4 regions of the Pseudarthrobacter sp. MDT1-56 genome follow, and region 2 is predicted to be linked to each of the others. Evidence: riboswitches for the same ligand, from Rfam matches in the RefSeq annotation. Region 2 holds a riboswitch; each other region holds the start of a gene.
What was found. Region 2 has a riboswitch for thiamine pyrophosphate ahead of AC50YC_RS06605 (FAD-dependent oxidoreductase). Riboswitches for the same ligand answer to the same signal wherever they lie in the genome.

Region 1 (3,185 bases), on a different contig from region 2:
CTGGCCCCGTAGACGCTGTAGTTCTCCCGGTGCACCCGAGCAAGCTTTTCCGTTGTCACGGCGTCCGAAATTGATCGTTTGGACTCAGGGCGTGCCTTGGCTGCGTAGTAGGTTGACGGGGCGATCGGCAGCTGTTTGCAGATCGGCTCGACCCCGTATTCTTCCTTGTGATTGTCAATATAGGAGATCATCGTCGGGAGTGGCGGTCGAGCTCCGCCGCAAAGAAAGCTGATGCTGATTTCAAGATCGCATTCGCCCTCCGCAACTCAACAACCTCGCGTTCAAGCTCTGCCAGACGGGTAGCGTCGTCGGTTGTAGTGCCAGGGCGCACGCCCTGGTCGATCTCGACGGTCCGCACCCAGCCGCGGATAGTGTCAGTAGGGATGCCCAGCTGCGCGCCGATTCTGGTGCAGGCTCCTCGCCGGCCACTGGGGTTCTTCTGCGCGTCCATTACAAGCCGGACCGCCCTCTGGCGAAGCTCGTCAGGATACTTTTTTGGTGCTGGCATGGTGCTCATCCATTCAAGGACTCAACACCCTCCATTAAACCCGGGGCAGTTCATAGGCATTGGGCTATGTCGCCCACTTACAGCGCAGGCTGAGTGCTTTCCACGAATCTGACGCTCCTCCGGGTCCGGCGTGTGCGCCCGGCGGAGGGAAATTGCGTGACGGGCGCGCAATCAACGAACTCGACGCTGGTGAGCAGACCGTCTGACGCGAGGAAGTGGGTCGGTGTCCGCCGTGGCGACGCGTCGCCTACCCAGCCGCGTGGCTCTCGAGCAACTCTTTGATCTCTTTGTCCATCGGCTTGTGCACGCGCGCCATTGTCTTCTTGATCCGGCCTGCCAGACGGGGACCGATCACCGGGATGCGCGCGATGCCCGGCGGCGCGATCTCGATCGTGAGGTGTGTCCCGGATCCCTCTGGCTGCATGCGCAGGACGTGGGTGCCCGACATCAGCTGCTTCATGATCCACCCCTCGGTGGTCTGCACGAGGAGCTCGTTCGGCACGGCTTCGACGTTGCGCGCCCTGAACTCGTAGTACAGCCCACCAATCAAGTGTCGGAATATCCGGTACGTGGTGCCGACCCAGTCCGGTGTCTTCTACACCATCTGAACGGTGCCGCCCATTAAGGAGGCATTGATGCGGTTGGTGTTCTCCATGTCCACCAAGAACGCGTACACGGTCTCCACCGGAGCGTCGATGTGCATCTCGGTTAGCACCTTGGTCTCCATGGAAATCTCCTATGTTCAACCCCAATGCTTCGACCGCACCGCCGAGAACCCCAGTGCCGAAAGCCCCTCTTCGACCCTCTGCGGCGGGACCGTCGCTCCTCCAGCGGATTTCCACCGGGAGTGATGCTTCTGTAGGCTCGATCACATCCACACGGGTGCCCCTGCAGGGGCTGAGATCGGGCTGAGGCAGTCTGCGACCGTTGAACCTGTCCGGGTCATGCCGGCGAAGGAAGTAGGAAACCACTGATGAGCTCCATGAATTCGCATTCGCTCGCGTACGCCCGCGACCCGGAACACGGCATTAGCGTCCCTGTCACGGAGATCGCCTTGGAGGACTCTCCGAACGGGGTGAAGAATCCACCGTTCACGGCGTACCGGACGGCCGGTCCCGGAAGCGATCCTGTGATCGGTCTGGAACCGTTCCGGTCCGGATGGATAGAATCCCGGAGCGACACCGAGCCCTACGGCGGCCGGGAACGGAACCTGCTCGACGACGGTAAGTCAGCCGTGCGCCGGGGAGCCGCTTCTGCTGAATGGAAAGGCGCGCAACCGGTGCCCCGCCGCGCCCTCGACGACAAGACCGTGACCCAGATGCACTACGCCCGCCAAGGCATCATCACACCCGAGATGCGGTTCGTGGCACTGCGGGAAAACTGCGACGTTGAACTTGTCCGCAGTGAAGTCGCAGCGGGCCGGGCCATCATCCCCAACAACATCAACCACCCCGAATCCGAGCCCATGATCATCGGCAAGTCCTTCCTGGTGAAGATCAATGCGAACATCGGCAACTCGGCTGTCACAAGCTCAATCGCCGAGGAAGTCGACAAACTGCAGTGGGCGGCCCAGTGGGGCGCCGACACCGTGATGGACCTCTCCACCGGGCATGACATTCACACCACGCGTGAATGGATCATCCGCAACTCTCCTGTCCCGATCGGGACAGTGCCGATCTACCAGGCGCTGGAGAAGGTTAACGGCGAGGCCAATGACCTGACCTGGGAGATCTACCGGGACACCGTGATCGAGCAGTGCGAGCAGGGCGTCGATTACATGACCGTCCATGCCGGCGTGCTGCTGCGCTACGTGCCGCTGACCGCAAACCGGATCACCGGCATAGTGTCCCGCGGCGGCTCCATCATGGCCGGCTGGTGCCTGGCCCACCACCGGGAGAACTTCCTCTACACCCACTTTGATGAACTGTGCGAGATCTTCGCCAAGTACGACGTTGCCTTCTCCCTCGGCGACGGCCTGCGGCCCGGCGCGACCGCGGATGCCAACGACGCCGCCCAGTTCGCCGAACTAGACACCCTCGCCGAACTGACCAAGCGCGCCTGGGGATACGACGTGCAGGTCATGGTCGAAGGCCCCGGGCACATCCCCTTCCACCTCGTCCGGGAAAACGTCGAACGCCAGCAGGAGCTCTGCGACGGCGCACCCTTCTACACCCTCGGCCCGTTGGTCACCGACATTGCGCCGGGCTATGACCACATCACCTCGGCCATCGGAGCCACCGAGATCGCCCGCTACGGCACCGCGATGCTCTGCTACGTCACGCCCAAGGAACACCTCGGGCTGCCGAACAAAGACGACGTCAAGACCGGCGTGATCACCTACAAGATCGCCGCCCACGCGGCGGATCTCGCCAAAGGCCACCCCGGAGCCCACGAACGCGACGATGCCCTGTCCAAGGCACGCTTCGAGTTCCGCTGGCGTGACCAGTTTGCCCTCTCCCTGGACCCGGCCACGGCCGAGTCCTTCCACGACGAGACCCTGCCCGCCGAACCGGCCAAGACCGCGCACTTCTGCTCCATGTGCGGACCCAAGTTCTGCTCCATGCGGCTCTCCCAGGACATCCGCGACCAGTTCGGAGACATGCCCGAACAGGAAGCCATCGCCGGAATGAACGCTAAATCCAACGAATACCGCAAATCCGGCGGGAAGGTCTACCTC
Region 2 (3,185 bases):
CACGGCGACCCCAAGTTTCCCGCCGTCCGCAGACTGGCCGTTCGGGGCCAGCGGCCGGCCGGTGATCTGGCTGACGAGGGTGCTGACCGAGGCGCCGTCGGCGAGCGAGTGCTCTGTTCCGTTCAGTCGGATGTTCATACCGTTTCCTTGCTGTGCTCAGGGGTGGTGTCCCGGTTGGTGGTATTCCGGGGGGCTGTTTCCTGCGTGCCGGTGACCTGCGGTCCGGTGGCGAATCTGTCCGGCCGGAAGTGCGCCCAGCGGGGGTCCGCGACGCCGTCCAGCAGTTGCCGGCAGATCTCCGCGGCAGCGGGGGTAAGCAGGATGCCGTGCCGGAAGAACCCGGTGGCGATGATGAGTCCCGCCACGTCCCCGTGCTGCGGATCAGCGACCCGGCCCAGCAGCGGCGCGTTGTCCGGAGTCCCGGGCCGGGCCCGCGCCGTGGCCTCGAGCAGTTCCAGTTCGGCGACGGCGGGGACCAGCTGCTGCGCGTCGCGCAGCAGCTGGTAGACGCCGCCCGCGGACACGGCGCCGCCGGCCTGGTTGCCGCCGGAAGGGTTGCCGCGGTCCGTGGCTTTCGTCTGGTCGTCGGCTCCGAGGTCATCTTCCCGCTGGGTGGCTCCGATCACCACCGTGCCGTCCTGCCGGGGAACGAGGTAAACCGGCACGCCACGGACCAGTCCCCGCACCGTCGCGGTCAGCAGCGGCCGCAGTTTCTCCGGCACCCGGAGCCGGAGGATGTCGCCGTGGACCGGCCGCAGCGGCAACCGGAGTCCGGCAGGCAGGCCCCTGAGCGCGGCGGCGCCCAGGCCGTTGGCCACAATGGTTTCTTTGGCCCGGACGGTGCCGCCGCCGACGAGGCTGGAGCCCGTCACCCGTCCGTCCGCCCAGAGCAGCCCGGCAGCGCGCCGGCTGATGATCCGGCAGCGGCTGTCGGCGGCCAGGAGTCCGCCGATCCGGGCGATCAGACGGCGCGGGTCCACTTGGTGGTCGGCGGGAATGTCGAAAGCGCAGGAGATGCCCGGGCTCAGCAGCGGCTCACGTAGCCGTGCCTCCCGGACGGTCAGCGGCTCCACGGCAAGGCCGTGCCCCTGCTGGACGGCGCGCAGGTCCGCGAGCGCCCGGCGGTCGGCGGCATCGGCACCCACGGCGAGAGTCGGCGTCGTGAGGTAACCCGTGCCGTCGTCTGTCCCGGCCCGCCCGGCTCCACGGTCTGCTCCGCCGTCCAGCCCGCCATCCAGTCCGGCGGCGAAAGCCGGCCAAAGGCGGGAGGATTCCAGCATGAGCTCGAGGAGAGCTTCCTCCTGGTAGTGCAGTTCACTCACCGGGGCGAGCATGCCGGCAGCCGCCCAGCTGGCGCCGCTTCCGGGGGCATCGTCGATCAGGGCGACCGAACGGCCCGAGAGCCGCGCTGCCCAGGCGATCCCGTGGCCGACGACTCCGCCGCCGATCACGGCAACGTCGTAACATTCCGGGGTTTCGGCGTCATCGGCCATCGCTGCTTCAGGTCCCGCGGGCGTGCCGCGGACGGATGTGTGGCCCAAGAAGGATTCCTTCCCTACGCCGGTACTAACCGGATCAGGTCAAGCGGTCGGCTCTGACGCCCTCTCAGCCCGTGCGCGCCGGACGCCTGTGGCGTGATCGGCTGCGGCGGGCTCCCGCGGTATTCGCCCAGTTTAGAGGAACTAGGCTGAACGCATGAGCCAGGATGCCGCCCACGCCACTGCCCGCCTTTACCTCTGCACCGGGGCCCGCCAGGACCGGGGCGACTTCGCGGCCTTCGTGGACGCGGCCTTTGCCGGCGGCGTTGACATCATCCAACTTCGCGACAAGTCCCTGGAGGCAGCCGAGGAGCTGGAACTCCTGGAGGTTTTGCACCAGGCGGCCCGCCGTCACGACCGGCTCTGGGCCGTCAACGACCGGGCGGACCTGGCCTCGCTCTCCGGGGCGCCGGTGTTCCACATCGGGCAGAAGGACATCCCCCTCGGGGCTGCCCGGGACTTCCTGGGCGAGGACACCGCGATCGGGCTCTCTACCCACAGCCCGGACCAGGTGGACTCAGCCATCGCCGCCTCCACCGGCCGCACTGGCCTGGACTACTTCTGTGTCGGGCCGGTGTGGGCCACCCCCACCAAGCCGGGGCGCGCCGCCGTCGGGCTTGATCTGGTGCGCTACGCGGCTGACGCGACCCGCCGGGCATCGGCCCTGGCCGAGGGCCAGGCCCGGGGCGAAGTCGCGGGCGAGGTGCCGTGGTTCGCGATCGGCGGCATTGACCTTGGAAATGTGGAGCAGGTGGTGGAGGCGGGCGCGCGGAGAATCGTGGTGGTCCGCGCCATCACCGAAGCCGACGATCCCGCGGACGCCGCCCGGGCCCTGCTCGCGGCACTCGACGCCGCGGGGAACTGAACGCGGGGAACTGGGTCCGGTCCGGTCCGTCCGCTCAGCCGGCCAGGCCGAGCTCGGTCATCCGGCGTGAGTGGTTCGCCGCCAGTTCCGCCATCAGCTCGCGGACCAGTTCCTTGGACCGGTCCTCGTCCGCGCCGATCAGGCCCCCGATGAAGGCGTGCTCAAAACTCACCCGCTGCGCCTGGGTCAGTGCTTCCCCGAGCAGGCGCCTCGCCCACAACGCCAGCCGCGAAGCCAGCCGCGGGTCGTCGGCAAGGGCGGTCTTGATCCGCTCCCGCAGCACCGCCGTCGCGCCCCCATCGGACTGGATCTGCTCCACCAGGGTCCGGGTTCCGGCGTCGACGTAGCGGGAAATGGCACGGTAGAAATCCGCGGAGACGGTGTCGATGACGTACGCCTTCATCAGGGATTCGTACCAGTCCGCCGGCCGGGTGCGTTCGTGGAAGTGGTCCACGGACGGCTGGAACGGCAGCATGGCGGCCTCCGCATCCAGGCCCATGGCGTCGAGTTTGGCGCTCACCAGCTCATAGTGCTGGAACTCGATCACGGCGAGCCGGCCCAGCACCGCACGGTCGTGCAGGGTGGGTGAATACCGCGCATCGGAGGAGAGCCGCTCGAAGGCGGAAAGCTCGCCGTAAGCCATCACGCCGAGCAGATCCATCAGGAAGCTGTTGTAATGGGCAGGATCAGCCGGGGATGTGCTCATGATCCAAGACTAATGGCGTAAATGAAGCTAATCTGATTTTCGTGTCCCATCATCGCTTGACCCCCAGTGTCCACCA
Region 3 (3,185 bases), on a different contig from region 2:
GTCACCTACGTGGCCCCGGACCTCGTGGGCCGGCTGGAGAAGTGGACCAAGGACACTGACATCTTCGCCGCGTGGCGCATCGACGAGCAGATCCACAAGGCCCTGGACCGCAAGGTCTTCCTGCCCTCCGGCGGCTCCCTCGTGATCGACCGCACCGAAGCCATGACCGTGGTGGACGTCAACACCGGCAAATTCACCGGCAGCGGCGGCAACCTCGAAGAAACCGTCACCAAGAACAACCTCGAAGCAGCCGAGGAAGTCGTGCGGCAGCTCCGGCTCCGCGACATCGGCGGCATCATCGTGATCGACTTCATCGACATGGTGCTCGAATCGAACCGCGACCTGGTGCTGCGCCGCATGGTGGAGTGCCTGGGCCGGGACCGGACCAAGCACCAGGTCGCCGAAGTGACCTCGCTGGGCCTCGTGCAGATGACGCGCAAGCGGATGGGCACCGGGCTGCTGGAAGTCTTCGGCGAACAGTGCGAAACCTGCGCCGGCCGCGGCATCGTCACCCACGACGAGCCGGTGGAGCACCGCCGCGCCAACGTCGTGGCGGCCGAGCACCACGTTCCGCGGACTGAGCACCAGCCCGCCGCCGCGCGGACCGAACGCAAGGGCCGCCGCCGCGGCAGGGGCAGCCAGGGCACGGACGAGCAGTCCGCCCCGGCAGCAGTCCACGCCGAGCCCACCGAGGCCGAGCGCCACGCCAAGGCCGAGGCCACCCGCGCCGCGCTGGCGAACATCGCCGCAGCGGCGCACGCCGCCCACCTTCATGACGGGGAAGCAGCCACCGCTGCCGACGCCGGGACCCGCCAGGCCGCCATCGAGGCAGCCGTCGAGCTGGCCGCCACGGAGGAAGCTGCCGGTCGTCCCGCCGCCGTGCTGACGTTCGGCGGCGAGCAGGTCGCCCTGCCGTTCGTGGAACACGCCGACGAGACCAGCGCGCCCGCGCTCACCCTGGACCTCCTGACCGAGGCCTTCGCCCACCTGGGTGAAGTCGAGGCAGCACCGGCAGCCACGGCTCCGGCCGCGCAGGAACCGGCCGCCCCGACCGGGAATGCGCCGGCAACGAAGGCTCCGGCAGCCCGGACCGCAACGGCCGCTCCGGCGCGCACGGGCGGAACCGGACCGGGACGCGCCCAGGCGCCTGGTTCCCAGACCGAAGCGGAAGCCGAGGCCGGCACCTCCCGGGCACGCCGCGGACGCCGCAACCGGAGCGCCAGCCGCGCCCAGGGCGCAGCCAACGAGACCTCGGTGGAACAGCGCCAGGAAACCCGGCAGTCCGCCGCCGTTTCGGTGCATGAGGCCAAGGTCCCGGCGGCCACCACGCCGGCGGCCAAGCCTGCCGCGAGCGAACCGATCATCCTCGGAGTCGGGGTTCCGGCCTCGGAGCTCTAGCACCGGAACAGTTCAGCAGGGCCGCGGGTGCGGTCCGGACGGCGTAGCAATACGACCAGGTCCGGGCCGCACCCGCGACTTCGTTAAGGGATGCGGCTAGGCTGGATCCCTGACACGGGGTGCCGCGCATCGAGCCGGCTGAGATCCAGACCCGTTGAACCTGTCCGGTTAGCACCGGCGAAGGGATGTCTCTCTTGACCACCACCTCCACGTTTCTTCCGTGTGTCCCTGCCCCTTCGGCGCCCCGGATCCCGCGGGTGCTCGCGATCGCCGGTTCCGACCCCTCCGGCGGCGCCGGGATCCAGGCCGACCTGAAAAGCATCGCCGCGCACGGCGGCTACGGCATGGCGGCCATCACCGCCCTGACCGCGCAGAACACCCGAGGCGTCAGCGCCGTCCATGTCCCGCCGGCAGCGTTCCTCACGGCACAGCTGGACGCCGTCAGCCAGGACATCGGCATCGACGCCGTTAAAATCGGGATGCTGGGGGATGCGGCCGTGATCGACGCCGTCCGCAGCTGGCTGGAGAAGGTCCGGCCCGCCGTCGTCGTCCTGGACCCGGTGATGGTGGCGACGAGCGGCGACCGGCTGCTCCAGGAGTCCGCCGAGACGGCGTTGCAGGAGCTGCTGCCGTACGCGGACCTGGTCACCCCCAACCTTGCCGAACTCGCCCTCCTGCTCCACGAGCCCGTCGCCGGGAACTGGACCGTGGCCCTGCAGCAGGGCAAACGGCTTGCGGCCCAGACCGGAGCGACGGTCCTGGTGAAGGGCGGCCACCTCGACGGCGGCAGCGGCGCCGGGGACAGCCAGGGCGATCCGGGCAACGAGGGCCATCCGGACGTCGTCTTCGGCTGTCCGGATGCGCTGGTGAACACCGGAGGACTGCTGGTCCAGGACGTCGTTGTGGTGCCGGGGGAGCGGGTGCCTACCCGCAACAGCCACGGCACCGGATGCTCGTTGTCCTCGGCGATGGCGACCGTGCAGGCCAGAATCATGGGACAAGCCGGGCCGGGGGACTGGGAGGCCGCGCTCCGCCAGGTCAAGCCCTGGCTGCAGGAGGCCCTGCGCAGCTCGGCGGACCTCGACGTCGGAACCGGCAACGGCCCGGTCCATCATTTCCACCACGTCCAGCAGCACACCCAGGACCATGGCAGGACCGGGCGCGTCCTGGCCGCGGGTACCTTCGCCGCCGCGCTCCGGGAAGCGGCCACCGGGGACCTGGCGGCGATCTACGGACTGGACTTCATCAAGGCCCTGGCCGACGGGTCGCTGCCGGAGAAGGAGTTTGCCTACTACCTCGCCCAGGACGCCCTGTACCTGAACGGCTACTCCCGCGTCCTGGCCCGCGCCGCGGCGATCGCGCCCACGGAGGCCGAGCAGCTCTTCTGGGCCCGTTCCGCACAGAACTGCCTCGAAGTCGAGTCCGAGCTGCACCGCACCTGGCTGGGCACCCGCTCGGCCGGGGTGACGCCGGGGCCGGTCACGAAGACCTATGTGGACCATCTGCTGGCGGCCTCGGTCTCCGGCAGCTACGGGGTCCTGGTGGCCGCTGTACTGCCGTGCTTCTGGCTCTACGCCGAGGTAGGGGAGACCCTGCACGCACAGTTCCTCGCCACCGGCGCCCCGGACGCGCACCCCTATGCGGCGTGGCTGCGCACCTACGCGGATGAGGAGTTCGCCGCCGCCACCCGGCAGGCGGTCGCCTACGCCGACGCGGCGGGACTGGCGGCCTCGGAGAGCGAACGGCAGGCCATGACGACGGCCTTCCGGCAGTCCGCCCGGTATGAG
Region 4 (3,185 bases), on a different contig from region 2:
GTGGCTCCGGTCTTCTCCAGGCAGCGGCCGACGGCGTCGCGGACTTCCAGGACGCCGGCCGGATCCAGATTGGCGGTGGGTTCGTCGAGCAGGATCAGCCCGGGGCGCATCGCCAGGATGCCGGCGAGCGCCAGGCGCTGCTTCTGCCCGCCGGAGAGCGCGGACGTCGGGTGGTCCAGCGGCAGCCGGCCCAGCCCGACGTCGTCGAGCGCTTCCGCTACCCGTGACCAGATATCCCCCGGGGGCACGGAGAGGTTTTCCGCGCCGAAGGCGACGTCGTCGCCGAGGCGAGAGAGCACCACCTGGGTCTCCGGGTCCTGCTGCATCAGCCCGGCCCGGCCCCGCCGGGACCGCGGCGGGGCGCCGTCGATGAGCAGGCTGCCGGTCTCGTCCGCGTCCTCGGGGTCCGCCGCGGGGCCAGGCGCGTGCTCAGCGCCGCCCGCGGAGCTGTCGCCGAGCACCCCGGCCAGGGCGTGGAGCAGCGTGGATTTGCCGGCACCCGAGGGTCCCAGCAGCAGCACGCGCTCCCCGGGCCGGATGTCCAGGTCCAGGCCGCTGACGGCGGGCCGGGACCGGCCGGCGTGCCGCCAGCCCCAGCCGCGGGCGGCGATTGTGGCCGGGCGTACTGTATCTGAGGATGTCATGGTCAGTGTGCGGACGTCAGACGGGCTCCGTGGCGGCCTTGCGGGAGGCGAAGGAACTCAGCACGCCGGTCCGGGCCAGGCCGCGGGTGGCGAGCCAGGACAGCCCGCCGGCGATCACGGCGCCGGAGATGGCAGTGAAAATGATGTACGCGAGCTTGTCGCCGCCGGCGTAGGCGATGTTCCAGCCCCAGGGCAGGAATGAATCATTCAGACCGCAGAACAGGCCCGCCCCGGCACCGGCGAGCAGGGACACCGGAAGGTTGAACTTCCTGTACATGAAGGCGGCGAAGACCAGTTCGGCGCCAAGACCCTGCAGCAGGCCGGAGATGAGCACCGTGGTGCCGTACTGCGAGCCCATGATCAGCTCGCCGGTGGCGGCCACGGCTTCGCAGAACAGCGCTGCGCCCGGCTTGCGGATGATGAGCATGCCCAGCACCGCGGGGATCATCCAGCCGCCGGCGTAAAGCCCGGTGAGCGGCGGGTAGAACGCGTTGACGGGGGCGGAAATGATGTTGGCGCCCTGGGACCAGGCCCAGAAGATCACGCCGCCGGCCACCGCGATCAACGCGGCCACCACAATGTCCACTACACGCCAGTTATGGCTGCGTCGGGCGGGCGTGGTGGCAGGTTGATGCCTGGCGGGTTCGTGGTTGGCAGGTTCTTGCTTGGCAGGTGTGTGCTCGGCTGATGTGTCAGTCATATCGTCCTCCTGAGGAACAGGAGGGGAGAGTGACCCGGGGCCCGCAGCTTCCTCCGCCACCCCGCGCACTCTGAGAACTCGACTCCCTTGCGCCGGTACTAACCGGATCAGGTTCGAGGGTCTGCGGCTGTCCGCACTCTCAGCGCCCACCTGTGGTTTCCCCGGATTCCTCCGGTGATGCCCGACGGCGGCGCTCCCCTGTCGTATCTAAATATCGCCCTTGTGGGCGTGGCCCAGTTTACACCCGTGGAGCGTTGTTTTCCGGGGCCGGCCGTCACAATCCGCCGGTGCCCGCGCCGGTGACCCGGAACGGCCCGCTTGGTAGAGTCGGCAAAGCACGGGAACGCCGGACGCCGCGGCCGGCCGGCCATCAACGGCGGTGAACTAACGGAAGCTGAATCATTTGACCAACTCACCAGTGCCCTCCCCCGACTACGACCCGGACTCGGCGGAACCGCAGCCGCACGGTTCCCTGGGTGCGCTCATCGGCCGCATCCTGGCGGAAATGGATGAGCTGCAGTTCAGGTCCTTCAGCAAGGACGACGCCCTGGACCTCGGGCTCCTCCTGGTTGAACTCGGCCGGCAACGGTCCCACCCGATCGCCATCGACATCACCAAAGGCGAGCAGGTGCTTTTCCATGCGGCGCTGGAGGGCGCCACCCCGGACAACGAACGCTGGATCAGGGCCAAACAGCGCACAGCCGTGCGGTACGAAGTCCCGTCGCTGCTGGTCGGTCTCCGGGCCCGGGCCGCCGGAGGAAGGATAGAGGACAACGAATGGTTCGACCAGCAGGAGTTCGCCGCGCACGGCGGTGCCTTCCCCATTTATCTGCGCGGAACGGGGATGGTCGCCACCGTCACGGTCTCCGGACTGCCGCAGAAAGCCGACCATGAGCTGGTGGTCGAGGCCCTGTCGGAAATCCTCGGCCGCTCCGCGCGGTCAGACTAGCCTGCCGGAGCTGCCGCTGCTCCGGGGTGTCCGCGCGGCCAGCCGGATCAGGGCCAGCCCAACTGCCACGAACCAGACCCATAACAGCACCCCGTAACCCCAGTAGAACTCCGGAACCGCGTCGCGCAGCGCCTCCGCGACGACGCCCAGGCCGCCGGTGGCGATCCCGAGCCAACCCAGGGTCCGCGGCAGCACACCTTTGAGCATGACGACGGAGATCAGCAGGATGCCAAGCGCTGACAGGACGCCGACGACGGCGGGGGTGTTGTTCTCCGCAACGATGGCCTCGGCGGCGGTCGCGTAACGGAGCCGGGCTGCATCATCGCCGGCCGCGGTGTAACGGTCGCTGAGGTACACGAGCACCAGGGAGCCCCGGCTGGTGACCGGGACGGCGAGGATCAGCGCCCACGACAGGCCGCCGATGACGGTGGCCAGCAGGGCCAGGCTCTTATCCAGCGGGGCGAGCGCCGCAAACAGGGCCACGAACACCAGCACCGGCAGGATGTTCGGCACAATCCACAGCAGCTGCTCGGCGAGGTAGACCCCCTTGTTCCCCGCAATGAATTCCAGCGTCTCGGAGCCCCCGTGGACCGGGGGCGGGGCGGCGAAGTCCAGGACCAGGGCGAGGATCAGCAGCGCCACGAAGAGCGCCGAGGCGATGCCGGCCCAGAAATAGAGCCGCCGCCAGGTCTGGCCGTCGGTCGTAGGGGCGGTGGGCGGCGAGGCGTGGCCCCGCGGTCGGGTTTTGGGCTGGTCCATGCTCGAAGGTAGGACCGGGCCGGACCCGCCGGACAGGGGCGTTGGTCCCGGCCCGCCCGGGATCCAGTCCGGGATCCCGGCGGGTCCCGCGTCCCTGGCTGAACCGCCTGGCCAGGAACGCTAGGCTAGGGGA

Region 1: another riboswitch for thiamine pyrophosphate. It lies ahead of thiC (phosphomethylpyrimidine synthase ThiC); the one in region 2 lies ahead of AC50YC_RS06605 (FAD-dependent oxidoreductase).
Region 3: another riboswitch for thiamine pyrophosphate. It lies ahead of AC50YC_RS15800 (bifunctional hydroxymethylpyrimidine kinase/phosphomethylpyrimidine kinase); the one in region 2 lies ahead of AC50YC_RS06605 (FAD-dependent oxidoreductase).
Region 4: another riboswitch for thiamine pyrophosphate. It lies ahead of AC50YC_RS16690 (ECF transporter S component); the one in region 2 lies ahead of AC50YC_RS06605 (FAD-dependent oxidoreductase).

What each region holds. Positions count from the first base shown of each region.
Region 1 covers NZ_JBWZCK010000024.1:3,859-7,043, reverse strand. The annotation lists partial or broken gene AC50YC_RS19480 (IS3 family transposase) at 1-508, opposite strand, end outside; AL1L pseudoknot at 117-230, opposite strand; gene AC50YC_RS19475 (SRPBCC family protein) at 756-1,058, opposite strand; TPP riboswitch at 1,377-1,484, shown strand; gene thiC (phosphomethylpyrimidine synthase ThiC) at 1,482-3,185, shown strand, end outside.
Region 2 covers NZ_JBWZCK010000003.1:361,235-364,419, forward strand. The annotation lists gene thiS (sulfur carrier protein ThiS) at 1-138, opposite strand, end outside; gene AC50YC_RS06605 (FAD-dependent oxidoreductase) at 135-1,493, opposite strand; TPP riboswitch at 1,535-1,669, opposite strand; gene thiE (thiamine phosphate synthase) at 1,696-2,403, shown strand; gene AC50YC_RS06615 (ferritin-like fold-containing protein) at 2,438-3,109, opposite strand; gene AC50YC_RS06620 (RNB domain-containing ribonuclease) at 3,151-3,185, shown strand, end outside.
Region 3 covers NZ_JBWZCK010000011.1:114,195-117,379, reverse strand. The annotation lists gene AC50YC_RS15805 (Rne/Rng family ribonuclease) at 1-1,398, shown strand, start outside; TPP riboswitch at 1,504-1,601, shown strand; gene AC50YC_RS15800 (bifunctional hydroxymethylpyrimidine kinase/phosphomethylpyrimidine kinase) at 1,584-3,185, shown strand, end outside.
Region 4 covers NZ_JBWZCK010000012.1:108,704-111,888, forward strand. The annotation lists gene AC50YC_RS16685 (ABC transporter ATP-binding protein) at 1-644, opposite strand, end outside; gene AC50YC_RS16690 (ECF transporter S component) at 661-1,344, opposite strand; TPP riboswitch at 1,411-1,554, opposite strand; gene AC50YC_RS16695 (heme-degrading domain-containing protein) at 1,748-2,293, shown strand; gene AC50YC_RS16700 (DUF4386 family protein) at 2,285-3,052, opposite strand.